Linked DNA regions of Sphaerotilus montanus. The protein of the gene in region 1 interacts with the protein of each later gene in a pairwise test. Links are inferred from orthologs where the notes say so. Each region holds a gene or a part of one and is shown in the gene's direction. Other genes may lie near its edges.

Evidence for each region.
Region 2: the proteins of BDD16_RS02860 (region 1) and ftsL interact in binary tests that used the Escherichia coli proteins (3 or more experiments, as listed by UniProt). The link is inferred for Sphaerotilus montanus from one-to-one orthologs.
Region 3: the proteins of BDD16_RS02860 (region 1) and BDD16_RS11585 interact in binary tests that used the Escherichia coli proteins (3 or more experiments, as listed by UniProt). The link is inferred for Sphaerotilus montanus from one-to-one orthologs.

What each region holds. Positions count from the first base shown.
Region 1 is NZ_JACCFH010000001.1:666,901-676,084, forward strand. What follows is about bases 10-2,925. They hold BDD16_RS02860 (septum formation initiator family protein), read left to right. Parts: upstream 10-1,278; coding sequence 1,279-1,572; downstream 1,573-2,925. Other genes in these bases: eno (phosphopyruvate hydratase), read left to right, coding at 10-1,257; glcF (glycolate oxidase subunit GlcF), read right to left, coding at 1,607-2,845; glcE (glycolate oxidase subunit GlcE), read right to left, coding at 2,835-2,925. In the rest of the region: more of eno, read left to right, coding at 1-9; more of glcE, read right to left, coding at 2,926-3,923; BDD16_RS02875 (FAD-linked oxidase C-terminal domain-containing protein), read right to left, coding at 3,923-5,398; BDD16_RS02880 (LysR substrate-binding domain-containing protein), read right to left, coding at 5,524-6,423; nicotinamide riboside transporter PnuC, read left to right, coding at 6,498-7,124; BDD16_RS02890 (AAA family ATPase), read left to right, coding at 7,124-7,762; BDD16_RS02895 (acyltransferase family protein), read left to right, coding at 7,824-9,116; BDD16_RS02900 (ferritin-like domain-containing protein), read right to left, coding at 9,055-9,184. UniProt on the Escherichia coli protein: Essential cell division protein. May link together the upstream cell division proteins, which are predominantly cytoplasmic, with the downstream cell division proteins, which are predominantly periplasmic.
Region 2 is NZ_JACCFH010000001.1:2,546,307-2,555,543, forward strand. What follows is about bases 4,143-7,111. They hold ftsL (cell division protein FtsL), read left to right. Parts: upstream 4,143-5,454; coding sequence 5,455-5,769; downstream 5,770-7,111. Other genes in these bases: BDD16_RS11525 (division/cell wall cluster transcriptional repressor MraZ), read left to right, coding at 4,143-4,473; rsmH (16S rRNA (cytosine(1402)-N(4))-methyltransferase RsmH), read left to right, coding at 4,484-5,458; BDD16_RS11540 (peptidoglycan D,D-transpeptidase FtsI family protein), read left to right, coding at 5,766-7,111. In the rest of the region: Asp-tRNA(Asn)/Glu-tRNA(Gln) amidotransferase subunit GatA, read left to right, coding at 1-43; BDD16_RS11510 (extracellular catalytic domain type 2 short-chain-length polyhydroxyalkanoate depolymerase), read right to left, coding at 57-1,091; BDD16_RS11515 (Hsp70 family protein), read left to right, coding at 1,263-2,558; BDD16_RS11520 (FecR family protein), read right to left, coding at 2,575-3,621; more of BDD16_RS11525, read left to right, coding at 4,033-4,142; more of BDD16_RS11540, read left to right, coding at 7,112-7,565; BDD16_RS11545 (UDP-N-acetylmuramoyl-L-alanyl-D-glutamate--2,6-diaminopimelate ligase), read left to right, coding at 7,565-9,100; BDD16_RS11550 (UDP-N-acetylmuramoyl-tripeptide--D-alanyl-D-alanine ligase), read left to right, coding at 9,111-9,237. UniProt on the Escherichia coli protein: Essential cell division protein. May link together the upstream cell division proteins, which are predominantly cytoplasmic, with the downstream cell division proteins, which are predominantly periplasmic.
Region 3 is NZ_JACCFH010000001.1:2,563,398-2,572,494, forward strand. What follows is about bases 7-2,835. They hold BDD16_RS11585 (cell division protein FtsQ/DivIB), read left to right. Parts: upstream 7-929; coding sequence 930-1,742; downstream 1,743-2,835. Other genes in these bases: BDD16_RS11580 (D-alanine--D-alanine ligase), read left to right, coding at 7-920; ftsA (cell division protein FtsA), read left to right, coding at 1,765-2,835. In the rest of the region: more of BDD16_RS11580, read left to right, coding at 1-6; more of ftsA, read left to right, coding at 2,836-2,994; cell division protein FtsZ, read left to right, coding at 3,021-4,229; lpxC (UDP-3-O-acyl-N-acetylglucosamine deacetylase), read left to right, coding at 4,326-5,261; BDD16_RS11605 (hypothetical protein), read left to right, coding at 5,281-5,463; crossover junction endodeoxyribonuclease RuvC, read right to left, coding at 5,490-6,044; purH (bifunctional phosphoribosylaminoimidazolecarboxamide formyltransferase/IMP cyclohydrolase), read right to left, coding at 6,070-7,656; BDD16_RS11620 (helix-turn-helix domain-containing protein), read right to left, coding at 7,730-7,987; tRNA dihydrouridine synthase DusB, read right to left, coding at 7,984-9,018. UniProt on the Escherichia coli protein: Essential cell division protein. May link together the upstream cell division proteins, which are predominantly cytoplasmic, with the downstream cell division proteins, which are predominantly periplasmic. May control correct divisome assembly.

The sequences.
Region 1 (9,184 bases):
CGAGAGATTCTCGACAGCCGCGGCAACCCCACCGTCGAATGCGACGTGCTGCTGGAAAGCGGCGTCATGGGCCGTGCGGCCGTGCCGAGCGGCGCGTCCACCGGTTCGCGCGAAGCCATCGAGCTGCGCGACGGCGACAAGAGCCGCTACCTGGGCAAGGGCGTGCTGAACGCCGTCCAGAACATCAACACCGAGATCTCGGAAGCCGTGCTGGGCCTGGATGCCGCGGAACAAGCCTTCCTCGACAAGACCCTGATCGACCTCGACGGCACCGACAACAAGTCGCGCCTGGGTGCGAACGCGATGCTGGCCGTGTCGATGGCCGTCGCGCGCGCCGCGGCGGAAGAGTCCGGCCTGCCCCTGTACCGCTATTTCGGCGGCATGGGCGGCGTGCAGCTGCCGGTGCCGATGATGAACGTCATCAACGGCGGCGCCCACGCCAACAACAACCTCGACCTGCAAGAGCTGATGATCATCCCGGTCGGTGCCCCCACCTTCCGTGAAGCCGTCCGCTGGGGCGCCGAGGTGTTCCACGCGCTGAAGAAGATCATCCACGACAAGGGCATGAGCACCGCCGTGGGCGACGAAGGCGGTTTCGCCCCGAGCGTGCCGAACCACGAAGCCGCGATCCAGATGATCCTGGACGCCATCGAGAAGGCCGGCTACCGCGCGGGCGACCAGATCGCGCTCGGTCTGGACTGCGCCGCCAGCGAGTTCTACAAGGACGGCCAGTACCACCTCGAAGGCGAAGGCCTGGTGCTGACGGCCGAAGCCTGGACCGACATCCTGGCCACCTGGTGCGACAAGTACCCGATCATCTCGATCGAGGACGGCATGGCCGAAGGCGACTGGGCGGGCTGGAAGGTGCTGACCGACCGCCTGGGCAAGAACGTGCAGATCGTCGGTGACGACCTGTTCGTGACCAACACCAAGATCCTGAAGGAAGGCATCGACAAGGGCATCGCCAACTCGATCCTGATCAAGATCAACCAGATCGGCACCCTGTCGGAAACCTTCGCTGCCATCGAGATGGCCAAGCGCGCAGGCTACACGGCGGTCATCTCGCACCGCTCGGGCGAGACCGAAGACTCGACGATCGCGGACATCGCCGTCGGCCTGAACGCCGGCCAGATCAAGACCGGTTCGATGAGCCGCTCGGACCGCATCGCCAAGTACAACCAGCTGCTGCGCATCGAAGAGGACCTGGGCGAGATCGCCGTCTACCCGGGCCGCGCCGCGTTCTACAACCTGCGCTGATCCGCAGGCGACCAGTCGATGATGAGCCACGGCCGCGTCATCACCGTGCTGCTGCTGGCCCTGCTCGGGCTGGTGCACGCCGAACTCTGGTTCGGCAACAGCGGCACGCCGCGCGTGCGGGAGCTGTCGGCGCAGGTCGCCGATCAGCAGGCCCGCAATGCCGCGGCGCGCGTGCACAATGACCAGTTGCAGGCCGAGCTGAAGGACCTCAAGGAAGGTCTGGAAATCATCGAGGAAAGTGCCCGCTTCGAGCTGGGCATGGTCAAGCCGGACGAGATCCTCGTGCAGTACCCGCAAGCCACGCGGGCCAACTGACTGGCAGGCCGCCCGGCCGCAGCCCGCGCGGCGCTCACCCTTCCCCGAGCGCCGCGTCCACCACCTCCACCCAGTGCCGCACCGGCGTCGCGCAACCTGCCTGCAGGTGCGTGATGCAGCCGATGTTGGCCGAGACGATCGTGTCCGGCTTCAGTGCGCTCAGGTGCGCCAGCTTGCGTTCGCGCAGTTGCTGCGACAGCGCCGGCTGCAGCACCGAGTACGTGCCCGCCGAGCCGCAGCACAGGTGGCTGTCCTCCGGCAAGGACACCGTGAACCCCAGGTCGCGCAGGCCCGCTTCCAGCCCGCCCTTGAGCTGCTGACCGTGCTGCAGCGTGCACGGCGGGTGCAGTGCCAGCTGGCCGGCCTGCGCCGCGGCGGCCAGCTTCGGTTTCAGGACCGGCACCAGCATCGGCAGCAGCTCGCTCAGGTCGCGGGTCAGCGCGCTGATGCGGGCAGCCTTGTCGGCGTAGGCGGGATCGCCCGCGAGGTGGTGGCCGTATTCCTTCACCGTGACGCCGCAGCCGGAGGCGTTCATCACGATCGCTTCTACCGCCCCGCCCTCGACCAGCGGCCACCATGCGTCGATGTTGCGCCGCATGTCCGCCAGCCCGCCGTCCTGGTCGCCCAGGTGCGCCCGGATCGCGCCGCAGCAGCCCGCACCGGACGGCGTCACCACCTCGATGCCCGCCGCGTCGAGCACGCGCGCGGTCGCCGCGTTGATGTTCGGGCTCATCGCTGGCTGCACACAACCCGCCAGCATCAGCATCCGCCGGGCGTGGGACCGCGTCGGCGTGCCGCGCGGGTCCGCCGCCACCCGCTCGGGCACCTTCGCCTTCAGCACCGCCGGCAACAGCGGGCGCACCACCTGTCCCATCGCCATCGCGGGCGCGAACAGCGGGGAGGTCAGCCCCTCCTTGAGCAGCCAGCGGGTGGCGCGCTCCAGCGGCGGGCGCTCGACCCGCTCGTCCACCAGCCGCCGCCCGATGTCCACCAGCTCGCCATACGGCACGCCCGACGGACAGGTCGATTCACAGTTGCGGCAGGTCAGGCAGCGGTCCAGGTGCAACTGCGTCTCGCGCGTCGCGGGCTCGCCTTCGAGGAAGGCCTTCATCAGGTAGATCCGGCCGCGCGGCCCGTCCAGCTCGTCGCCGAGCAGCTGGTAGGTCGGGCAGGTCGCGGTGCAGAAGCCGCAGTGCACGCACTTGCGCAGGATCGCCTGCGCGGCCTCGCCATCGGCAGTGCCGGCGAATTCGGGGGAGAGTTCAGTGTGCATGGTGGAACAGCCCGTGGGGATCGAAGGACGCGCAGACCTGCTGGTTCAACCGCGCCAGCACCGGCGACAGCGGCGCGGTGCGCGGCTCGCCGGGTGCGGCACCAACGTGGCACTCGGCGTGGCCACCCGCCTGCACCGCCGCGGCGCGCACGGCGTCCACCGGCTCGTCGCTCAGCAGCCAGCGCTGGCCGCCATGCCACTCGATCAGCCCCTCGCCACGCAGCCGCAGCATCGGCGCATGCGGCGCCACGGACAGGCGCCACAGCCGGTGCCCCGCCGGCAGGCCCTGCGCGGCGAACGCCCACAGCGCATGCGTGCGGTCGCGCAGGCGGTCCCACAGCGGGCCGGCCACGGCGTCGTCCAGCCACTCGCCGCCCAGGCTGTGGCGCGCGGCGTCCACCGCCGCCTGCGCGCCGCTCAGGCGCAGCAGCAGCACCCCTTCATGCCACATGCTCGCGTTCAGCGGCAACGGCTGGCGTGACCATGTGGTGAGCTTCGCGAGTGCCTCGGGCGCACTCAGCGCAAAACGCAGCGTCGCCGTCGCGATCGGCCGCGGCAGCACCTTCAGCGACACGTCGCACAGCACGCCCAGCGTCCCCCACGAGCCCGCCAGCAGCCGCGACACGTCGTAGCCGGCGACGTTCTTCATCACCTGCCCGCCGAAGCTGAGCAGCTCGCCGCGTCCGTTGAGCATCGTCGCGCCCAGCACGAAGTCGCGCACGCTGCCCACCGAGGCCCGCGACGGACCGGCCAGGCCGGAGGCGACCATGCCGCCGACCGTGCCGCGTCCGCCCAGCCGCGGCGGCTCGAAGGCGAGGAACTGGCCCTGTTCTGCCAGCACCGCCTCCAGTTCGGCCAGCGGTGTGCCGGCGCGCACGGTCACGACCAGCTCGGTCGGCTCGTAGGCGCTGATGCCGGCCAGCGGCGTCACGTCCAGCACCTGGGCGTCGGCGCGGGCTGGCGCGGGGCGCCACGCAGCCTTGCTGCCGTGGCCGCGGAGGTCGAGTGGCGTGCGGGTGGCGGCAGCGTCAAGGATCTGCGCGCGCAGGGATTGCAGGGCGTCGTCGTCCATGTCCATCAGAAGCGCTCCAGTTCGGGGAACGGCAGCAGGCCGCGGCTGACGTGCATCTTTCCGTACTCGGCGCAGCGGTGCAGCGTCGGGATCACCTTGCCGGGGTTGAGCAGGCCGGCGGGGTCGAAGGCGGCCTTCAGCGCCAGCATCTGCGCCCGCTCCTCGGGAGAGAACTGCACACACATCGAGTTCAGCTTCTCCACACCGACGCCGTGCTCGCCGGTGACCGTGCCGCCCAGGCGCACGCTGGTCTCAAGGATGTCGGCACCGAACAGCTCGCAGCGGCGGAGCTGGTCGGGATCGTTGGCATCGAACAGGATGAGCGGGTGCAGGTTGCCGTCGCCGGCGTGGAAGACGTTGCTGCAGCCGAGGCCGTATTTCTGCTCCATCGCCTCGATGGCGCGCAGGATCTCGGCCAGGCGCTTGCGCGGGATGGTCGAGTCCATGCACATGTAGTCGGGGCTGATGCGGCCGGAGGCCGGGAAGGCGTTCTTGCGGCCGGACCAGAACTTCAGCCGCTGCGCCTCGTCCCGGCTGACTTCGAGCCGGCTCGCGCCGCAGCGGCGCAGCACCTCGGTCATTCGGCCGATTTCCTCCTCGACCTCTTCCGGCGTGCCGTCGCTCTCGCAGAGCAGGATCGCTGCGGCGTCCAGGTCATAGCCCGCGTGGACATAGTCCTCCACCGCCGCCGTCATGCGCTTGTCCATCATCTCCAGCCCGGCGGGGATGATGCCGGCGGCGATCACCGCGGCCACCGCGTCGCCCGCGGCTTCCACCGTGTCGAAGCTGGCCATGATGCAGCGGGCGAGCTTGGGCTTGGGCACCAGCTTGACCGTGACCTCGGTCGTCACCGCCAGCATCCCCTCGCTGCCGACGACCACGCTCAGCAGGTCCAGCCCCGGCGCGTCGAAGGCCTCGCCGCCGAAGGTCACCGCGTCCCCCTCGGCGGTGTAGCCCTTCACGGCGAGCACGTTGTGCAGCGTCAGGCCGTATTTCAGGCAATGCACGCCGCCCGAGTTCTCCGCCACGTTACCGCCGATGGTGCAGGCGATCTGGCTCGACGGGTCCGGCGCGTAGTAGAGGCCAAACTTCGCCGCCGCCTCGCTGATCGCCAGGTTGCGCACGCCGCATTGCACGACCGCGAGGCCCGCTTCGGCATCCAGGCGCAGGATCTTGTTGAACTTGGCCAGCGACAGCGTGACGCCCTCGCGGTGCGGCATCGCGCCGCCGGACAGGCCGGTGCCAGCGCCTCGGGCGACGACCGGCACGCCCATCGCGTGGCAGATGCGCAGGATGTCGGCGACCTGCGCGTCGGTCTCGGGCAGCGCCACCAGCAGCGGGCGCTCGCGGTAGGCGGTCAGGCCGTCGCACTCGTAGGGCGTGACGTCGGCGCGGCGCGACAGCAGCGCATGCGCCGGCAGCACCGCACGCAGGCGCGCCAGCACGGCGGCCTGGCGGGCGTCGCGGGCGGCCTCGTCCAGGCGGGGTTCGGGGGTCGTGATCGACACGGTTTGTCTCCTCACCCAGGGCGGGTGCAGTGCCGTGGATCCTGCCGGGCCGCGGACCCACCGACGTGAGAGTTGTTGCCCGCCGGCGTGAAGGATTTTCAGGCGATCGGGCCGAGCGCCTGCCGCAGCCAGTCCGCGAACGCCGCGCACTCCCAGCGCTCCATCGCCCCCGGCCGCCAGCACAGGTGGTGGTGCTGCGGCGACGCCACCGCCCGCGGCGACAGGCGCACCAGCCGCCCGCTGTCCAGCCACGCCGCGCCCAGCCGCCGCCGCAGCAGCGTCACGCCGAAGCCGCAGGCCGCCGCGTCCAGCATCAGCCCGACGTCGTTGAACTGCGCCCCCTCGCGTGGCTCCGGCAGGTTCAGCCCGCAGGCGCGGAACCAGGTGCTCCACGGCTCCAGCGGGCTGCGGATCAGGCGCACCCGGGTGATGTCGCCGGCCGTGTCGAAGCCGCCGAGCGGGCCGACCTCGTGCAGATACTGGGGACTGCAGGCCGGGAAGACCTCGTCGCTCAGCAGGCGCACCTGCTCGACATCCGCGTAGGGGCCGGGGCCGTAGCGGATCTCCAGGTCAGCCTCTTCGGACGTGACGTTGGTGAAGGGAATCACCACCTGCAGCACCAGTTCGATCTCCGGCCACGCCTGGCGGAACAAGGCCAGCCGCGGCAGCAGGATCTCGCGCGAGAAGGTCGGCGTCACGGCCACGCGCAAGGGCGTGCTGCGCCGCTCGGCCGCCGCGCCGGGCACCTGCTGCAGCGCCAGCAGGCCTTCGCGCACCCGGGCCAGATAGGCCGCGCCTTCCGGCGTCAGGCTGAAGTCACTGCGGGCGAAGAGTTTCACGCCGAGCTGGGTCTCCAGCTGGCGCAGGCGGTGGCTGACGGCGCTGGGCGTGACGCTGAGTTCATCGGCCGCACGCGTGACGCTGCGCAGCCGGGCCAGCGACTCGAAGGCGGCGAGACAGTGGATCGGCGGGATCCGGCGGATGGCATCGGGATGCATGGCGTGCCATGATCGTCGATTTGTCACACGCTGACACCCCCGGCCTGCCCGGACTGCCGCGAAAGAACCCGCCGATGGACGCCATCACCACCGCCCTGCAACCGATCCTCATCCCAGCGTTCACGCTGTGGGAGGCCCCCTTCACCTGGCTGGAGCTGATCGCCTTCGTGCTCTCCATCGCGATGGTCTTCGCCAACATGCGCGTGATGCCCGTCGCCTGGCCGCTGGCGATCGTGGCCTCGGTGCTCTATTTCGGGCTGTTCTGGAGCGGCAAGCTCTACGGCGATGCCTCGCTGCAGATCTTCTTCGCCGTCGTCGGCGGGTGGGGCTGGTGGCAATGGCTGCGTGGCCGCGACGACGGCGCCCCGCTGGTGGTGCGCCACCTGAGCGCGGCGCAGCGGCTGCCCGTGGTGGCCGCGGGCTTCGTGCTGTGGCCGGCGATCGGCTGGTTCCTGGACACCAACACCGACACCGACGTGCCCTACTGGGACGCCTTCCCAACCGCCTTCAGCCTCGTCGGCCAGTGGCTGCTGGGCCGCAAGTACGTCGAGAACTGGCCGATGTGGATCGTGGTCAACGTCGTCAGCGTCGCGCTGTTCGCCTACAAGGGCTACTACCTGACCGTGCTGCTGTACGCGATCTTCATCGTGCTGTCGGTGGTGGGCTGGAAGGCCTGGCGGACGCAGGTGAGCCACCCCTGATGGCGGCGCGGATCATCGCGCTGGTCGGCGCCGAAAGCACGGGCAAGTCCACCCTGGCCCGGCAACTGGCCGATGCGCTGCGCGTCGACGGGCTGGTCGTGGCGGAGATCGACGAGACCCTGCGCACCTTCTGCGACGCGCGTGGCCGCACGCCCCGACAGGACGAGCAGGCCGCCATCGCCGCCGAGCAGACCCGCCGCATCGCCGCCGCCCGCGACGCCCGGCTGCTGCCGGTCGATGTGGTGGTGGCCGACACGACGGCGATCATGACCGCGGTCTACAGCGAACTCGTGTTCGGCGACCCCACGCTCTACCCGCAGGCGCTGGCCGACCACCGCCAGGCCGACCTCACGCTGCTGATGGCGCTCGACCTGCCCTGGATCGCCGACGGCCTGCAGCGCGACGGGCCGCAGGTGCAGCAACCAGTCGACACGCTGCTGCGCGGGGCACTGCTGGGGGCGGGCATCGGCTTCTCGGTGGTCAGCGGCCGGGGTCCGCAGCGCCTGACCAGCGCCCGCGCGGCGTGGGCCGCTGCGCAGCGGCAGGCGTCTGCACGGTCCGGCGCGCCCGGCGGCTGGCGGCACCACTGCGGTCGCTGCGGCGACCCGTTCTGCGAACAGCATCTTTTTTCACGCTGACCCGGCAGGCGTTCAGGGTCGCCTGAAACAGCCCGCAAGGGCCCATGGCAGCATCGCCGCCGTGACTGCACGCCCTCCTCCACCCGCGATCTCGCCGGGCCCCCTCGCCCACCTCCCCTCGCTCGACGGGTTGCGCGGCATCGCCGTCCTGCTGGTGCTGCTGCACAACTTCGACGTGCTCGATCTGGGGGGCGCCCGTGCGCTCGGCCCGGTGCTGGTCAAGGAGTTCTTCTACATCGGCTGGATCGGCGTGCAGCTGTTCTTCGTGCTCAGCGGCTACCTGATCACGCGTGGCCTGCTGCAGACCCAGGGCCAGCCCGACTACTTCGAGCGTTTTTTCCTCAAGCGGGTGCTGCGGATCTTTCCGCTGTACTACCTGGCGCTGCTGGTGTTCCTGGTGCTGCTGCCGGCCACGGGCTGGGTGGAACAGCGGTCGATGCAGTACAGCCCCCTGTGGCTGTGGGCCTACCTGTCGAACTGGACCACGCCGTTCGAGCCCACGGGCGGCCCGCTGCCGCACTTCTGGTCGCTGGCGGTGGAGGAGCAGTTCTACCTCGTCTGGCCGCTGCTGCTGTGGAAGCTGCGGCTGCGCCACGTCTGGTGGCTGTGCCTGGGACTGACGGCGCTGAGCCCGCTGCTGCGCCTGCTGCTCGTCTGGCAAGGGTTTCCGGACGAGGCGCTCTACGAGTTCACCTTCAGCCGCATGGACGCGCTGACCGCCGGCGCCGCGCTGGCCGCGTGGGACCACGGCCGCGCGCTGCAGGGCGCCACCCGCTGGCGGGCCGGGCACCTGCAGTTGCTCGGCCTGCTGCTGCTCGTGGCGGCGGCGGTGGCCTCGCACGGCTTCCGGCGTGTCGGCGCCCTGCCGCAGGTGCTGGGCTACAGCCTGCTGGCACTGAGCTTCGCCGCGCTCACCGGCTGGGCCGTGCTGACCGACCAGGCGCGCAGCCGCGGCGCCAGCGTCAGCCGCTGGAGCGCCGTGCTGCGCTGGCCGGTGCTGCGGCGCTTCGGGCAGTACAGCTACGCGATCTACGTCTTCCACAAGCCGCTGCAGGACCTCGTCGGCGAGCCGCTGCTGGTGCGCTGGACCGGCCACGCGCACACGGCGGATCTCGGTGTTGCGCTGGGCTATTTCGCGGGCGCCACCACGGTCACCTTCGGCGTGGCCTGGCTGTCCTGGCACCTGTTCGAGCGCCATTTCCTGGCCATGAAAGACCGGCTGTCGGCCCCCCCGGCCCGGCCGACCCACCACGGCCTCCGCGGCACGGTGACGGCCGCGCAGCGCCGCGACTTCAGGGAGCCGAAGGCAGCGGTGCGGGCTGCCCTTCTAGGTAGGCGAGCTCCTCCTCGCTGAAACCGGCCTGCAGCCGCGCCGCGCGGTTGAAGGGCGGACGCAGCCGCGGCGCCTCGTACTGCGCCACC
Region 2 (9,237 bases), 1.9 Mb from region 1 along the record:
GCAGGCCACCGACTGGCACCAGCAGGCGCCCGCCGGCTACTGAATGCCAAGGCCCGTCAGCGGGCCTTGCCCAGCGCGTCGACCATCGCCTTGATGGCCGACATCTGCGGTCCCGCCTTCCACGCATAGGTCGGCCCCGTGTAGCCGAACCAGTCCCAGCAGCCCTGCGGATTGAACGGCACCGTCGAGGCGTTGACCTGCGGATAGAGCACCAGCATGCGGTTGTTCTCGGCCCATTCGTTGTAGCCGGTGTCGGCGATGAAGTTCTTGCCGACCTTCTCCGCCGACTGCGCGCAGCCGTGGATCGCGACGTGGACCTTGCAGGTCTGGCCGGCATCGCACGAAGGCGGCACGTACAGGAACGCCTCCTCCGCCATGCCGGTTCCAGCCGGTGCATAGGCGCGCTGGTTGAACGTCACCATGCGGCCGGCCAGGCTGCTGGCCTTGGGCTCCAGCTTGCCGTGGATGTGCGCCAGCAAGGCGCCGGACTGGTCGTAGCCCTGGCCGTTGATCTCGCAGTGGCTGATGTAGGGCGTGGCGTTGGCGTCGCAGGCGTTGCCGAAGGTCGGCGTGATCACCGCATGTCCGGCGGGCACCTTGTTGACGTAGACCAGCTGGCTGGCGGGAACGCCGACCTGCTGGAAGAACGACACCGTGGCATTGACGGCCGGCTGCTTGACCACCGTGTCGCGCGTGCCGCTGAATACATAGACACGGCGCTTCTTCAGGTTGCCCAGCTTGTCGATCTGGCCGGTGGCCTCGAATTGCCGGGCTGCGTTCGCCATCAGGGTGGCGTTGGGGTAGACCAGCATCATCTGGCCCATGCAGATGCCGGTGTAGGCCATGTTGCCTGCGGCGCAGTAGTACGGACCACCGGCGATGATGCCGGCGCCCTTGAAGGTGGCGGAGTAGGCCACCTGCAACTGCGCGGCCATGAACGCACCCGATGACAGACCCGAGACCGAGAGCTCGGTGCGGTCGATCTGGAACCGGGGCAGTGGCTGGGGGGCTGTCCCGGAGGCGCGGGCGGTCGTGCCGGACAGCGCGGCGGCCAGCAGGAGGGCGGGGACGAAGAAACGGTGGCTCTGCATGGGGAACTCCTGACGTGGAGAATGCGAAAAACCGGAAATCGGCGTCCGTCTAGCGTAACCTGTCATGCTGCGCTGCAACATGAAGACGTCGCGCCCGAGCCACATCCGGCAGCCATCCTGCGGGCGGACCGTATGATGCGCGCCCCCTCGATCTTCGCCTCGCGTCCGCCCATGTCAGCCATCCCCCAGTTCTGCGCGATTGATTTCGGCACCTCGAATTCGGCGGTCGCCGTGCCCCGCAACGGCGAGATGGTGCTGGTGCCGCTGGAGGAGGGCGCCACCACCATGCCGACCGCCACGTTCTACCTTGGCGAGGGGCCGGACCTGCAGAATCTGCCGCGGCTGGTCGGCCGTGCCGCAGTGGCGGCCTATGTCGAGGGCACCGAAGGGCGCCTGATGCGCTCGATGAAGAGCGTGCTGGGCTCGGCGCTGATGGCCCAGCACACCGATGTCGGTGGTGGCCGTTCCGTCAGCTTCGCCGAGGTGATCGCCAGCTATCTGCGCCACCTCAAGCGCTGCGCCGAGGCCCACGCCGGCCATGCGCTGACCGCCGTGGTGATGGGCCGCCCGGTGTTCTTCGTCGACGACGACCCGGTGCGCGATGCACAGGCGCAGGCCTCGCTGGAGGAGGCGGCGCGGGCCGCCGGCTTCGAGGAGGTCCGGTTCCAGTTCGAGCCGCTGGCGGCGGCGTTCGACTACGAGTCGCGCATCGATACCGACCAGCTGGTGCTGGTTGCCGACATCGGCGGTGGCACCTCCGACTTCTCGATCGTGCAGGTCGGACCGGGTCGCCGGGACCGCGTGGACCGGCATGGCGACGTGCTCGGCCACCACGGCATCCACATTGCTGGCACCGATTTCGACCGGCGCATCGAGCTGTGCAGCATCCTCAGCGAATTCGGTTTTGGTGCCATGGGGCCGTCGATCGGCGGACAGCCGGCGCGCGAGGTGCCCAGCCGCGTCTACCACGACCTGGCGACCTGGCACCTCATCAACAGCGTCTACCGGCCGCAGCGCGTGCAGGAGTTGCGCGCGATGAAGATCAACTACGGCGATCTGCGCCACCACACCCGGCTGATGAGGGTGGTGAACGACCACCTGGGCCACGACCTGCTCGGCCGCGCCGAGATGGCCAAGATCGCGTCGGCCGCCGGCGATGAAGCCTGCATCGACCTGCGGCTGGTGGAGCGCGGGCTGTCCGTGACGATGTCGCCCGCGCAGGCGCAGCGGGCCCTGGACGACGACATCGGCCGCATTGCCGCGGCCGCCCTCGACACGGTGCGTCTGGCCGGTCTGCAGACCGATCAGATCGATGCGCTGTACTTCACCGGCGGCTCGACCGGCCTGCACCAGCTCACCGACCGGCTGGCCGCCGCGTTCCCCCGGGCGAAGGCCTTGCAGGGCGAGCGGCTCGCCAGCGTGGCCAGCGGGCTCGGTCTGGATGCCCGGCGCCGTTTCGGGCGCTGAGCGACTCGATACGCGGTCAGAGCGCGCGCTGGGAGCGGGCTGGCGCGGAAGCCTGCGGGGCCGGCATGGACGGCGCGGCTTCATGCGCGCGCCGGTCCGGCCGTGGCGGTGGCGGGGCCATGTCGCGCGGTGGTGCCGGCAGCGGTGCCGGTGTCGCATTGCCCCAGCGCGGCTGGCGCTGCTCCCGTGGCTCTGGCGCCATCGGTGGCGCAGGTGTCCGCCACTGGCGCGGTGGCGGTTCGACCAGGATCGGTGCCGGCACCACGATCACGCGGGGTGGTGGGGAGAGCGGCGGCGGCGTGTCCCACGACGGGGCGGCTTGCCAGTGCCGGGGGCGCCGGTCGGCCCAGTCGTCCTCCGGTGGCGGACGGTCGTTGCCGGACGGTGTCATGGCCCAGGCTGCAAAGGCATCGGCCTGCGGGAAGCTGATCTGCCACTGGCCGTTCCGGTCGCGCTCGGCCCGGCGCCCGGGCGGCAGCAGCAGCGTGCCTTCGTCGTTCTCGATGCGCAGTGCACTGCGCCAGGCGGTGGCGCTGCCCGCGTCGGGCAGGTTGCGCCGGTCCGGGGCATCGATGCGGAACAGGCCTGCGCCGTGCGGCTGGTGCCGGCCGACGGGCGTGTCCACCTGCCAGCGCCAGGCGGTTTCGGGCTGGCGCAGGTCCAGCACCAGGCCGCCCCGGTCCAGGTCCAGCTCGACCGCCTCCGGATCCAGGCGGCGCAGCACCAGTTCGCTCTTCTCGTCGAGTTTCAGCCGGTTCGGGCCGAACCCGATCACCAGACGGCTGTTCCAGCCGGTCTGCAGCCGATCGCCTTCGCGGATGCCGACCAGCCGCAGCCGGGTACTCTCGCCGATCTCGATCAGATCGCCGTCCGCGCGTTGCAGCCGCAGGCGGCCTTCCAGCCGGGTGATGGTGCCGGCCCGGTGGCCGTTGTCCTGGTGCCATGCGGGGCTTTCGGCCTGTACCGGCGTGCTGACGCCCAGCAGCGGCGTCGAGACCATCAGGGCCGCGATCAGCAGTGATACCGGCCCCCGAGGGGTCGAGCGGTGCAGACGCAGAAACATGGCGGACTCCGTGGACAGTGCGAATGGATCTGCAACGGATCAACCCCGGTCATGGACGACGTGGGCGGGTGCTGCCGGCGCAGTCCGATAACCCCGCCGTGCTTGAATCGAGAAAAACGGACGTCCGTTGCCACCTTTTCCGGCGGCCGTGCGGGCCTGTTATGGCCGCTGCGGCCCGAAGGTTTGTCAAAGTTCACGAATCGGGGCGGGCTGGCTCAGCCGGTGATCTTGGCGCGCCGCAGAGTGGCAAAGCCTAAGTGCTTCATTTGTATGGCTTTTTTCCAATTCCTGTGAAAGTGGATGCAGGGGCTATCTAAGTACTTGATTTCATTGGCTATTCCCCTATGGCTTTCTTGACCCCCCCGCAATTTCTCCGCTACAGTGGGAGATCGTGTTGATTTGTGGGTATTCGTGGCCGGTTTTCATTTCCAGGGGACTTCAGCGCTCGCGCTGGACGCCAAGGGGCGCCTGAGCGTTCCCGCGCGCCAGCGAGACGTGCTGCGTGCGATCCCGGAAGACCGCCTGACGCTCACGCGGCATCCCGATGGATGCCTGATGGTGTTTCCTCGAACGGTCTGGGATGCGTTCCGCGCCCGCCTCGAGTCGCTGCCGCTGTCGGCCAGTGGCTGGAAGCGCCTTCTGCTCGGCAGCGCCATGGATGTCGATCTGGACAGTGCTTCCCGCGTGCTGATTTCCCCGGAGTTGCGCGCCGCCGCCGCGCTCGGTCGCGAGGTGCTGCTCATCGGCATGGGCCAGCACCTCGAACTCTGGGATGTGCAACGTCATTCGGCGGCCGAGGCCGCCCTTCTGCAGCAGCCCGTGCCAGCGCTGCTGCAGGACTTCAGTTTCTGATTCCCCCTCCATGGTCCAAGACGACGCAGTACCCCGACAGCACCGCACCGTGCTGCTTCATGAAGCAGTGGACGCGCTGGTACACCGACCGGACGGCACCTACGTGGACGGCACGTTCGGTCGTGGCGGCCATTCGCGCCTGATCCTGTCGCGGCTGTCGCCCGAGGGCCGCCTGCTGGCGATCGACCGCGACCCGGAGGCCGTGGCCCACGCGACGCAGGGCGAGTCCGGCATCGCCGACCCGCGCTTCTCGATCGACCACAACCGGTTCGCCGACTATCCGGCCGTGATGGCCCGCCACGGCGTGGCGCAGCTGGACGGCCTGCTGCTCGACATCGGTGTCTCCTCGCCGCAGATCGATGACCCTGCGCGCGGCTTCAGCTTCCGCCACGATGGCCCGCTCGACATGCGGATGGACCCGACCCGCGGCCAGAGTGCCGCCGAGTTTCTCGCCACCGCACCCAAGGAGCGCATCGCCGAGGTCGTGCGCGACTACGGCGAGGAGCGCTTCGCCCCGGCCATCGCACGTGCCGTGGTGGCGCGGCGCGAGGCGGGCCACGTCCTGCAGCGCACCAGCGAACTGGCCGAGCTGCTCGCCAGCGTGGTGCGCACCCGCGAGCGTGGCCAGGATCCGGCCACGCGCACCTTCCAGGCGCTGCGCATCCTCGTCAACGGCGAGCTGGACGAACTGGAGCAGGCGCTGGAGGCCTCGCTGGCCGCGCTCAAGCCGGGCGGGCGGCTGGCGGTGATCAGCTTCCATTCGCTCGAAGACCGCATCGTCAAGACCTTCATCAACCGCCACTCGCGCGAGGAGTTCGACCGGCGCGCGCCGTTTGCCGAACCCAAGCCGGCGCTGTTCAACGCGCTGGCCCGCATCAAGCCGTCCGACGAGGAAGTCAGCGGCAATGGCCGCTCGCGCTCGGCGGTGCTGCGGGTGGCCGAGCGAACCGACGTCGCGCTGCCGCCGGTGTGGACGCGCCCATGACCCGTCTGAACATCCTGCTGCTGCTGGCGGTCATCGCCAGCGCGCTCTATCTGGTCCAGGTGTCCTACGAGACCCGGCGCCAGTTCATCACCCTGGAGCGTGAGCGCAACCAGTCGCAGCGGCTCGAACAGGATGCCGAGAAGCTGCGCGTGCTGCTGCGCACCCAGGCGACGCATCTGCGCGTCGAGCAGATGGCCCGCGAGCGCCTGCAGATGACGGCCGCCTCGCCCGCCGTGACCCAGTACCTCACGGCGGATGGTGCGGTGTCTGCCGCCGCGCCGTCCGCTGCTGCTTCGAAAGGCCGTCCATGAAGCTCCCCGGAAAGGACGCGCTGCGCGAACGACTGGCCGCGCGCAAGTCCGCGCCCCAGGGCGCCAGGTACGCCTCCAGCCCGCTGCTGGCCGCCAAGACACCGATCTGGCGCTCGCGCTTGCTCGTGGTGGGCGTGGGGCTGACCTTCTGCCTGCTGATCGGGCGCGCGGTCTACATCCAGGTGGTCAACCAGGACTTCTTCCAGCAGCAGGGCGAGAGCCGCTACCAGCGCACCTTCGAACTGCAGGCCAGCCGCGGCCGCATCACCGACCGCACGGGGCAGGTGCTGGCCGCCAGCGTGCCGGCGCAGTCGATCTGGGTCATTCCCAAGGATTTCCAGGCAACGCCCGCCCAGCAGCAGGCGCTGTCCAGGCTGCTGGGCATGGCGCCGGGCGAGCTGGGCAGCCGGCTCAAGGAAAACCAGAACTTCGTCTGGCTCCGCCGCCTGGTGGATGACGGTGTGGCCGCGCAGATCAAGGCACTGGCGCTCAAGGGCGTGCACCAGCAGCGCGAGTACCGCCGCGAGTACCCGGAGGGCGAGGCGGTGGCGCACCTGGTGGGCTTCACCAACATCGAGCAGACCGGCCAGGAGGGGATCGAACTGGCCTTCCAGAAGGATCTGGACGGCCGCAACGGCAGCCGCAGCGTCGTGCGCGACCGGCTGGGCAACGTGATCGAGGACATCGGCGACCGGATCGAGCCGGCAGACGGGCACGACATCGCGCTGTCGATCGACACCAAGATCCAGTTCGTCGCCTACCAGCGCCTGCGCGATGCGGTGATGCTGCACAAGGCCAAGGCCGGCAGCGCCGTGGTGCTGGACGTGCAGACCGGTGAAGTGCTGGCACTGGCGAACTACCCGAGCTACATCCCCGGAGACCGCCAGACCCGCACCGGCGCCAATCTGCGCAACCGGGCGCTGACCGACACCTTCGAGCCCGGCTCGACCATGAAACCCTTCATCACCGCGCTGGCGATGCAGACGGGCCGTGTCAAGCCGACCACCATCATCCAGACCGCGCCGGGCAGCATCACCATCACCGGCTCGACCATCCGCGACTCGCACCCGCACGGTGCGCTCACGGTGCAGCAGGTGCTGCAGAAGTCGAGCAATGTCGGCACGGTCAGGATGGCCATGCAGATGCAGCCGCGCGAGATGTGGGAGGTCTTCCACGCCGTCGGCTTCGGACAGAAGCCGCCGCTGGCCTTCCCTGGCCTGGCCACCGGGCGGCTGCGTCCCTACAAGAGCTGGCGCCCGATCGAGCAGGCGACGATGAGCTACGGCTACGGCCTGTCCACGTCGCTGTTCCAGCTGGCACGTGCCTACAGCGTGTTTGCCCGGGATGGGGATCTGGTTCCGGTGTCGCTGCTCAAGCAGAACGGACCGGTGCCGGGTGAATCGGTGTTCCGGCCCGAGGTCGTGCGTGAAGTGCGCACCATGCTGAACATGGCCGCTGGCGAGGGCGGCACGGCGCCCAAGGCACAGGCCGTCGGCTATTCGGTCGGCGGCAAGACGGGCACGGCCCACAAGCAGGACGGTGCCAGCTACGCCAGCAACAAGTACCGCGCCTGGTTCGTCGGCATGGCGCCGGTCCACACGCCGCGCATCATCGTCGCCGTCATGGTGGATGAGCCGAGCAACGGCACCTACTTCGGCGGCGATGTGGCCGCGCCGGTGTTCAGCCAGGTGGTGCAGCAGACACTGCGCGTGATGGGGGTGCCGCCGGATCTGGAGATCAAGCCGCAGATCATTGCCCGTGCCCAGGCGGCCAAGGCCGAAGAGGAGTCGTTCTGATGGGCCGCACTGCACAGTTGCCGGACCTGCCGGCGGTGCTGGACTGGCTGCGCGGGCTGGCCCCGGGCGCCGCGCTGCGCACCGACAGCCGCCAGGTGCGGGCCGGCGACCTCTTCATCGCGTGGCCTGGCTACGCACAGGATGGTCGGGTCCATGTGGCGGCGGCGCTCGCGGCGGGGGCGGTGGCCTGTCTGGTCGAGGCCGACGGGGTCGAGGCCTTCGGTTTCGACGATGCGCGCATCGCGGCCGTTCCCGGGCTGAAGCCGCAGACGGCTGCACTGGCGGACGCCTGGCACGGCCAGCCGAGCGCGGCGCTGTCCGTCATCGCCACCACCGGCACCAACGGCAAGACCTCCACCGCCTGGTGGACTGCGCAGGCGCTGAGCCTGTCCGGCCGGCGCTGCGGCGTGGTCGGCACGCTGGGCGTGGGCGAGCCGCCGAGCCGCGTGGCGCCCGAGGCCCGCGTCGTGGCCACCGGCCTGACCACGCCCGACCCGGTCACCTTGCACCGCGGCCTGCGCGACTTCGTCGACCGCGGCTTCTCGGCCTGCGTGATGGAGGCCTCGTCGATCGGCGTGGCCGAGCACCGGCTGGACGCGGTGCGCATCCAGGTGGCGCTCTACACCAACTTCACGCCCGACCACCTCGACTACCACGGCAGCATGGCCGCCTACTGGCAGGCCAAGCGGGCGCTGTTCGACTGGCCGGGTCTGCGCGCCGCCGTGGTCAATCTCGACGACCCGCAGGGCGCCCTGCTGGCGGAAGAACTCGCGGCACGCGGTGACCTGGACGTCTGGACCTATGCCCTGCAGCCGCGCGCCACCCCGGCACGGTTGCAGGCGCTGGACCTGCACTACGAGGCCGACGGGCTGTGTTTCACCGTGCAGGAAGGCGGCGAGGCGGTGCCGGTGCGCACCGGGCTGATCGGCGACTACAACGTCGCCAACGTGCTCGCCGTGTTCGGCGGGCTGCGGGCGCTGGGTCTGTCGCTGGCCGGGATCGCGCCGCTGGCGGCCGACTTCACGCCGGTGCCGGGGCGCATGCAGCGTGTCGAGGTGCCCGCCAGCGCGGGCCCGCTGCCGCAGGTGGTCGTCGATTACGCCCACACGCCCGACGCGCTCGACAAGGCCTTGCAGGCGCTGCGGCCGTTCGCGGTGGCGCGGGGCGGGCGGCTGTGGTGCGTGTTCGGCTGCGGTGGCAACCGCGACGCCGGCAAGCGCCCGGTGATGGGCCGCATCGCGCAGACACTGGCCGACGAGGTGGTGATCACCAGCGACAACCCGCGCCACGAGGTGCCCGCCACCATCCTGGCGCAGATTGCTGCTGGTTGCGTGCCCTCGCCCCATCTGCGTGTCCTGGAGGACCGCGCGACCGCCATCGCACGCGCGCTCGCCGAGGCCGGACCGGCCGATGTCGTGCTCATCGCCGGCAAGGGCCACGAGGATTATCAGGAGACGGCAGGCGCGAAGCGCTTTTTTTCAGATCTGGGCGAGGCGGCCACTGCGCTACAACGCCGTGTGTCCCACCGCTCCTGACCCCCTGATGATGTTCCACGAATTCATGACCCTGGGCGAGGCCCACGCCCTGGTGGCGGCACGTCTGCCCGGCACGCGGCTGGTCGGCGATCCGGCCACGGCGCTGCAGCGCGTTCACACCGACACCCGCAGCCTGC
Region 3 (9,097 bases), 1.9 Mb from region 1 along the record:
CCTCGGCCGAGCGCGAGGTCTCGCTGATGAGCGGCGCGGGCGTGCTGCAGGCGCTGCAGTCGCAAGGGGTCGACGCCCATGCCTTCGACCCGGCCGAGCGCGACCTGCACGAACTCAAGGAGCAGGGCTTCGCGCGCTGTTTCATCGCGCTGCACGGCCGCCACGGCGAGGATGGCTGTGTCCAGGGCGCGCTGGAGATGATGGGCCTCCCGTTCACCGGCTCCGGCGTGATGGCCTCGGCGATCGCGATGGACAAGGTCATGACCAAGCGGGTCTGGCTCGCAGAAGGGCTGCCGACGCCGCGCCACGTCTGGCTCGCGCCGGACCAGCAGGACGTGGCGGCGATTGCCGCCATGCCCGCGCAGCTCGGTTTGCCGCTGATCATCAAGCCGCCGCGCGAGGGCTCGTCGATCGGCGTGACCAAGGTGACGGCGGCGGCGGACCTGCCCGCGGCGGTGGCCGAGTCGCTGCGCTTCGACCCGGACGTGCTCGGCGAGGAGTTCATCCAGGGCGAGGAGATCACCTGCCCGGTGCTGGGCGAGGGCGCCAGTGCCCGTGCGCTGCCCGTCATCCGCATCGTGCCGCCCGAGGCGGGCTACGACTACCAGAACAAGTACTTCACCGACGACGTGCGCTACCTCTGTCCGAGCGGCCTGCCCGAGGCCGAGGAGCGCGAGATCCAGCGCATCGTGCTGGCGGCCTACCGCTCGCTCGGTTGCCGCGGCTGGGGCCGGGCCGACCTGATGATCCGCGCCAGCGACCGCCAGCCTTTCCTGCTGGAGATGAATACCTCGCCCGGCATGACCGGTCACTCGCTGGTGCCGATGTCGGCGCGGGCGGCGGGCATCAGCTACGAGCAGCTCTGCCTGCGGCTGCTGGCCGCGGCCCGCACCGACAGCGCGCGGCCGCAGATGGCCTGACGGGACAGCATGCGCATCCAATCCGCTGCTCCCGCCGCCAGCGCAACCGTGCCGATCGATGTGCGGCTGATGCGTTCGGGCGCCAATGTGCTGCTGGCGCTGGTGCTGCTGGCCGGGCTGGCGGTGCTCGGAGCCCGGCTGGCGCGCTCGCCATGGTTCAACCTGCGCGAGATCCATGTCGAGGGTGAAGTCGCCCACAACACCGCCGCGAGCGTGCGCCAGCACGTCACGCCGCTGCTCACCGGCAGCTACCTCACCATGGACCTGACCCAGGCCCGCACTGCCTTCGAGTCCGTGCCCTGGGTGCGGCGCGCCGAGGTGCGCCGGATCTGGCCGCACGACCTGGTCGTGCGCATCGAGGAACACCGGCCGGTGGCCTACTGGGCCCGCGAGGACACCGACCACCTGCTGGTGAACACCCACGGCGAATTGTTCGAAGTCAACCTCGGCGATGTCGAGGACGACAACCTGCCCACCCTGGCGGGTCCGCGCGGCACGTCGCTGCAGGTGATGACGATGTGGCAGACGCTGCTGCCGGTGCTCGCGCCGCTGCGCCAGCGCGTCGAGCGGGTCATGCTGACCGACCGCGGGTCCTGGCGGGTGGTGCTGGGCCACGGCACGGTGCTGGAACTCGGGCGGGGCGAGTCCGACCAGATCGTCGCTCGCACCCAACGGTTTGTCCAATCGGTCGGACAGATCACCGCCCGCTTCGATCATCGGGCGATCGAGTATGCCGACCTGCGGCACAGTGAAAGTTATGCCCTGAAGCTGGCCGGCATGGGCACGACGCCGGTGGCCGCCCGTGCAGGCAAGGGCCATTGAAGGCGATATGCAAGGAACACGAATGGCCAAGGAATACAACGATCTGGTCGTCGGACTCGATATCGGCACCGCCAAGGTCATGGCGGTGGTGGCCGAGATCCTGCCGGACGGCGAGATGCGTCTTGCCGGGCTCGGCGTGGCGTCCTCGCACGGGCTCAAGCGCGGGGTCGTGGTGAACATCGACGCCACCGTGCAGTCGATCCAGCACGCGCTGAAAGAGGCCGAAATGATGGCCGACTGCAAGATCGGGCGGGTCTACACCGGCATCTCCGGCAGCCACGTGCGTGGCCGCAACTCGACGGGCATGGTCATCGTCCGCGACAAGGAAGTCGGCACGATCGACGTGGCCCGGGTGGTCGAGACGGCCAAAGCCATCAATATTCCGAATGATCAGCGCCTGTTGCTGGTCGAACCGCAGGAATTTGTCATTGATGGCCAGGAAGTGCGCGAGCCGGTGGGCATGAGCGGCGAGCGGCTGGAGGTCCGTGTCCATATCGTGACCGGCGCTTTCAGTGCGGCCGAGAATATCGTCAAGTGCGTGCGGCGCTGCGGCCTGGAGGTCGAGCAACTGGTCCTCAATCCGAGTGCCTCCAGCCTGTCGGTGCTCACGCCGGATGAAAAAGACCTCGGTGTCGTGCTTGTGGATATCGGGGCAGGCACGACGGATGTGGCGATTTTCACGGACGGTGCAATCCGTCATACTGCAGTGATCCCGATTGCGGGGGATTTGATCACCAGTGACATCGCGATGGCCCTGCGCACCCCGACCAAGGATGCCGAGGACGTCAAGATCGAGTTCGGCGTGGCCAAGCAGTTGCTGGCCGATCCGTCCGAGCAGCTCGAAGTGCCGGGTCTGGGGGACCGGGTGCCGCGGGTGCTGAGCCGGCAGGCTCTGGCCGGCGTGATCGAACCGCGGGTAGAAGAGATTTTTTCGCTGGTTCAGCAAGTCATTCGTGACAGTGGCTACGAAGAGTTGCTGTCTTCTGGCATCGTGCTGACCGGCGGTTCGGCAGTGATGCCGGGAATGATCGAATTGGCAGAGGACATATTCCTCAAGCCCGTGCGCCTGGGGATTCCGACGTACAGCGGAGCCCTCCATGACATGGTGGCCAGCCCCCGAGCCTCGACGGCGATGGGTCTGCTTGAGGAAGCGCGTCTGGCGCGCATGCGGGGATTGAGATCGGCACCCTCCGGCGGTACGGCGCAGGGTTTGTTCGGCAAGGCACGGGATTGGTTCTTGAAGAGTTTCTGATGTAATTCAGATCCAAGGAGAGCGGCATGGGAATCGAGATGATTGAAGAGTTCAACCAGGGCACGCAGATCAAGGTGATCGGCGTGGGCGGTGGCGGTGGCAATGCGGTCGATCACATGATCAACCGCGGGGTGCAGGGGGTGGAATTCATCTGCGCCAACACCGATGCACAGGCGTTGAACCGCTCCAAGGCACACACTTTGTTGCAACTCGGACACACTGGTCTGGGGGCTGGTTCGCGTCCCGAAGCTGGAAAAGCTTCCGCGGAAGAGGCCGTTGACCGCATCAAGTCGTCGCTGGAAGGCGCACACATGGTGTTCATCACCGCCGGCATGGGCGGCGGCACCGGCACCGGTGCCGCGCCGGTCATCGCCCGTCTGGCCAAGGACATGGGCATCCTGACCGTCGGCGTCGTGACCAAGCCCTTCGACTTCGAAGGCCCGCGCCGCATGAAGCAGGCCGACGTCGGCCTGAACGAACTCGAAGCCAACGTCGACTCGCTGATCGTCGTGCTCAACGAGAAGCTGCTCGAAGTGCTGGGCGACGACGTCACGCAGGAAGAGGCGTTTGCCGAAGCCAACGACGTGCTGCGCAACGCCGTCGGCGGCATCAGCGACATCATCCACATCCCCGGTCTGGTCAACGTCGACTTCGAGGACGTCAAGACGGTGATGAGCGAGCCCGGCAAGGCCATGATGGGCACGGCCACCGCCAGCGGTCCGGACCGCGCCACCAAGGCCGCCGAAGCGGCTGTGGCCTGCCCGCTGCTGGAAGGTGTCGACCTGTCCGGCGCGCGTGGCGTGCTGGTGCTGATCGCGGCGAGCAAGCAGAACTTCAAGCTCTCCGAGAGCCGCAATGCGATGACCACGATCCGCCGCTACGCTGCGGACGAGGCCCACGTCATCTACGGCACCGCCTACGACGAGAGCCTGGGCGACGCGCTGCGCGTGACGGTGATCGCCACCGGTCTGGCGTCTGCCGGCAAGCAGCAACAGCAGCAGGTGCCGCAACAGCGCGTGGCGCCGATGCAGGTCGTGCAGCCCTCGATGGGCCAGCGCACCGGCACCGACAACATCCCCGTGCTGACCCATCCGCTCGTCAGCCCCAGCCATGGCAGTGCCCCGAGCGTGTGGCGCCCCAACCGCACCCAGGCCTCGGCCAAGGTGGATGCACTGGCCGCCAACGGCATGGACGAGATCGAGATCCCGGCCTTCCTGCGCAAGCAGGCCGACTGACCTCCTTTTTCCGCGCCCGCTCTTCTCCCTGCCTGACTGGCCCGGTGTTCTCGCGGACACCGGGCCTTGTTCCGTGTTGTTGCCTAGAATGCCGCCATGCTGCAACAACGTACCCTCCAGTCGCTGACCCGTGCCGTCGGAGTCGGCCTGCACAGCGGCCAGAAGGTCGAACTGACGCTGCGACCCGCTGCGCCGGACACGGGTCTGGTCTTTCGCCGCATCGATCTGCCGCAGCCGGTGGACATCCCGGTGACACCCGAGTCGGTCTGCGACACCCGCATGGCCACGACCATCTCGCCGGGCGGTGACCCGGGCGCGCCCAAGGTCCAGACCATCGAGCACCTGCTGTCGGCCATCGCCGGGCTGGGCCTGGACAACCTCTACATCGACATCACGGCCGACGAGGTGCCCATCCTGGACGGCTCGGCCGCCAGCTTCGTCTTCCTGCTGCAGAGCGCCGGCATCGCGCTGCAGAACGCGCCCAAGAAGTTCCTGCGCGTGAAGAAGGCGGTCGAGATCCGCGAAGGCGAGGGCCGCACGCTGAAGTGGGCCCGTCTGGCGCCGCACCACGGCTACCGTCTCGGCTTCGAGATCGAGTTCGGCCACCCCGCGGTGGACGCGACCGGCCAGCGCGTCGTCTTCGACTTCGCCACCGGCCGCTACAAGCAGGACATCGCCCGCGCCCGCACCTTCGGCTTCACCAAGGACGTCGAGATGATGCGTTCGCGCGGCCTGAGCCTGGGCGGCAGCATGGACAACGCCATCGTCGTCGACGACTACCGCGTGCTCAATGCCGAGGGGCTGCGCTACGACGACGAGTTCGTGAAGCACAAGATCCTCGACGCGATCGGCGACCTGCACGTCTGCGGCAAGCCGCTGCTGGCCGACTACACCGCCTTCAAGAGTGGCCACGCGCTCAACAACAAGCTGCTGCGCAAGCTGCTGGCCGACAAAAGCGCCTGGGAGATCGTCACCTTCCAGGACGAGAAGCTGGCGCCACAGGGCATGGCCGAACTCGCCCCCGCCTGGTGAGCCGGGAGACACGGCGGTGATGGTCTTCCGTGTCCTGGTGTTCTTCCTGCTGGTGTCGGGGCTGCTCAGCTTCGGGCTGTATCTGGCCACCGGACAGGCCATCTGGCGCCGCCGCGCGATCGCGATCATCCGCTGGACGGTGATCGCGGGTCTGGCCTTCTTCGCCGTGCTCCTGCTGGAGCGACTCGCGCTCGTGCTGTAGGGGGGGCGGCCACGGAGCGCCGCAGCTCAGTAGCTGCGCCCGCCCCGGTACTGCGCGTGCGCCTTGCGGTTGAGCGTGCCGCTCTGCGCGAGTGCCGCGAAGGAGCTGCCCGCGTGGGCATGGGTGATGGCCAGGCCGAGTGCGTCGGCGGCGTCCTTGCCCGGCAGCACCGGCAATTGCAGCAGACGCTGCACCATGGCCTGGACCTGGTCCTTGGTGGCGTGGCCATGGCCGACGATGGCCTTCTTCATCTGCAGCGCGGTGTACTCGCACACGCTCAGCGTGCTGCTGGACGACACCAGCGCCGCCAGTGCCGCGCCGCGCGCCTGCCCGAGCAGCAGCGTGCTCTGCGGGTTGACGTTGACGAAGACGATCTCGACGGTCGCCGTGTCCGGCTGGTAGGTCGCCACCACCTCGCGCACCCCCTCGAAGATGATGCGGATGCGCTGCGGCAGGTCGCCGCGCGGCGCTTCCGCCGTCTTGATGGTGCCGCTGGCGACGTAGCTCAGGCGCTGGCCGTCGACGTCGATGACGCCGAAGCCGGTGACCTGGAGGCCCGGATCAATCCCGAGGATGCGCATCCGGGCGTCCTGTCGTGGCCCGTGCTCAGTGGCGGAAGTGGCGCGTGCCGGTGAACACCATCGCGATGCCGCGCTCGTCGGCGGCGGCGATGACTTCGTTGTCGCGCATCGAGCCACCCGGCTGGATCACGCAGGTGGCACCCGCATCCACGACCACGTCCAGCCCGTCACGGAACGGGAAGAACGCGTCGCTCGCGACGGCCGTGCCCTGCAGCGTCAGACCGGCGTGGCCTGCCTTGATGCTGGCGATGCGCGCCGAGTCGAGGCGGCTCATCTGGCCGGCGCCGACGCCCATGGTCATGCCGTCCTTGCAGAACACGATGGCGTTGCTCTTGACGAAGCGCGCCACCTTCCAGGCGAACAGCAGGTCGTCCATCTGCTGCGCGGTCGGCTGCAACTGGGTGACCACCTTGACCTCGCCGCCGACGATGTCGATGGTGTCGGCCGACTGCAGCAGCATCCCGCCGCCGACGCGCTTGAAGTCCAGCGCGTTCGCGACCTGGGCGACCGGCACTTCCAGCAGGCGCACATTGGTCTTGCTGGCGTAGGCGGCGCGCGCTTCGGCGGTGAAGGCCGGGGCGATGGCGACTTCGACGAACTGCTTGTTGGCGTTGATCTCGTTGACCACGTCCGCGTCGATCGGGCGGTTGAACGCCATGATCCCGCCGAACGCGCTGGTCGGGTCGGTCTTCAGCGCCTTCTGGTACGCCTCCAGCGGCGTCGCGCCAACGGCCACACCACACGGATTCGCGTGCTTGACGATGACACAGGCCGGCACGTCAAACGCCTTCACACATTCCCAGGCGGCGTCCGCGTCGGCAATGTTGTTGAAGCTCAGCTCCTTGCCCTGGATCTGCTGCCAGCCGGACAGCAGCCCGGCGGCCGGCGCGGCCTCGCGGTAGAACGCGGCCGACTGGTGCGGGTTCTCGCCGTAGCGCATGCCCTGCACCTTGTGGAGCTGCAGGTTGAAGACGCTCGGGTACTCGGCGCGGGCGGGGACGGCTTCGGTCGCTTCTTCCGAACCGGTTTCCAGCGCGGTCAGGTAGTTGCTGATCATGCCGTCGTAGGCGGCGGTGTGCGAGAACACCTTCTTGGCGAGCATGAACTTGGTGCTGCGCGTCAGGCTCTGGCCGTTCGAGGCGGCGAGTTCCGCCAGCACCTGCGGGTAGTCGGTCGGGTCGATCACGACGCCCACGTCCTGCCAGTTCTTGGCCGCCGCCCGCAGCATCGCCGGGCCGCCGATGTCGATGTTCTCGATCGCGTCTTCCAGCGTGCAGTCGGCCTTGGCCGTGGCTTGTGCGAACGGGTAGAGGTTGATGATCAGCAGGTCGATCGTGTCGATGCCGTGTTCCTTCAGCGCGGCCATGTGCGCGGGCACGTCGCGGCGCGCCAGCAGACCGCCGTGGACCCGCGGGTGCAGCGTCTTCACGCGGCCGTCGAGCATCTCGGGGAAGCCCGTGATCTCGCTGACTTCGGTGACCGGCAGGCCGGATTCGGCCAGCAGCTTGGCGGTGCCGCCGGTGGAGAGCAGCTTGATGCCGTGCGCGTGCAGCGAGCGGGCGAACTCGACGATGCCGGTCTTGTCGGAAACGGAAAGGAGGGCGGTGGTCATGGGCGGACTCAGGAGGTCGTTTGGATGCGGGGAATCGGGGCGAGGGCGGTCAGCGGGCGGCGGGCGGCGGGCGTCAGTCGATCAGCTTGTGCTCGACGAGCTTGCGGCGCAGCGTGTTGCGGTTGATGCCGAGCCACTCGGCGGCGCGGCTCTGGTTGCCTTCGGCTTGTTCCATCACCACGTCCAGCAGCGGGCGCTCCACCGCCTTCACGACCATGTCGTAGAGCGCGTGCGGCTCCGTGCCTTCGAGGTCGCGGAAATAGACGGCCAGGATCTCGCGGATCGACAGGTCGATAGGGCTGTGTTCGGAGGGGCTGGTGCTGGTGCTCATGCGGCTTGTTCTTCTGTGTCGGCGGTGGCGGCGGTCTGCGGCCAGGACGGATGGACGTCGGCCAGCGCGCCCAGGAAGGCGTGCACGGCCTGTGCCTGTTCCGCCGTGTGTTCGATCAGGTTCATGCGGGCGCGGAAGTCCTGGCCACCCGGCAGGCCGTGCACGGCCCAGCCGATGTGCTTGCGCGCCGTGCGCACGCCAGCGCGCTCGCCGTAGAGGCTGTAGTGGTCGTGCAGATGCTCGATCAGCCAGTCGCGCACCTGCAGCGTCGGCGGCGGCGCGGCGATCTCGCCGGTGTCGAGGTAGTGCGCGATCTCGCGGAAGATCCACGGCCGCCCCTGCGCGGCGCGGCCGATCATCAGCGCATCGGCGCCGGTCGCGTCGAGCACGGCGCGGGCCTTCTGCGGGCTGGTGATGTCGCCGTTCGCGCAGACGGGGATGCGCAGCGCGGCCTTCACGGCGGCGATCGTCGCGTACTCGGCCTCGCCCTTGTAGCCTTGCTCGCGGGTGCGGCCATGCACGGTGACCATGGCCACGCCGCGCGCTTCGGCGCCGAGGGCGATCGCCACCGCGTTTTTCTGTTCGTTGCACCAGCCGGTGCGCATCTTCAGCGTGACCGGCACCCCGTGCGGCGCAGCGGCCTCGACCACGGCGGCGACGATGTCCAGCGCCAGTGTCTCGTCCTGCATCAGCGCCGAGCCCGCCCACTTGTTGCAGACCTTCTTGGCCGGGCAGCCCATGTTGATGTCGATGATCTGGGCGCCGCGGTCGATGTTGTAGCGGGTCGCCTCGGCCATCATCTCGGCGTCGGTGCCGGCGATCTGCACGGCGATCGGCGCCACTTCCCCGTCGTGGTTCAGCCGGCGCGAGGTCTTCAGGCTGTCGCGCAGATCGGCGCGCGAGGTGACCATCTCGCTCACGGCATAGCCCGCCCCCAGTCGCTTGCACAACTGGCGGAAGGGCCGGTCGGTCACACCCGCCATGGGCGCGACGAACAGGCGATTCGGCAAAGCATGGGGGCCGATGCGCATGGGGGGAGAGGGCGGGGGTGGGTGGGGGAACTGCTGAAAAAGGAGGCAGGAGTATAGCGGCGTGCGTTTTCCCACCGGC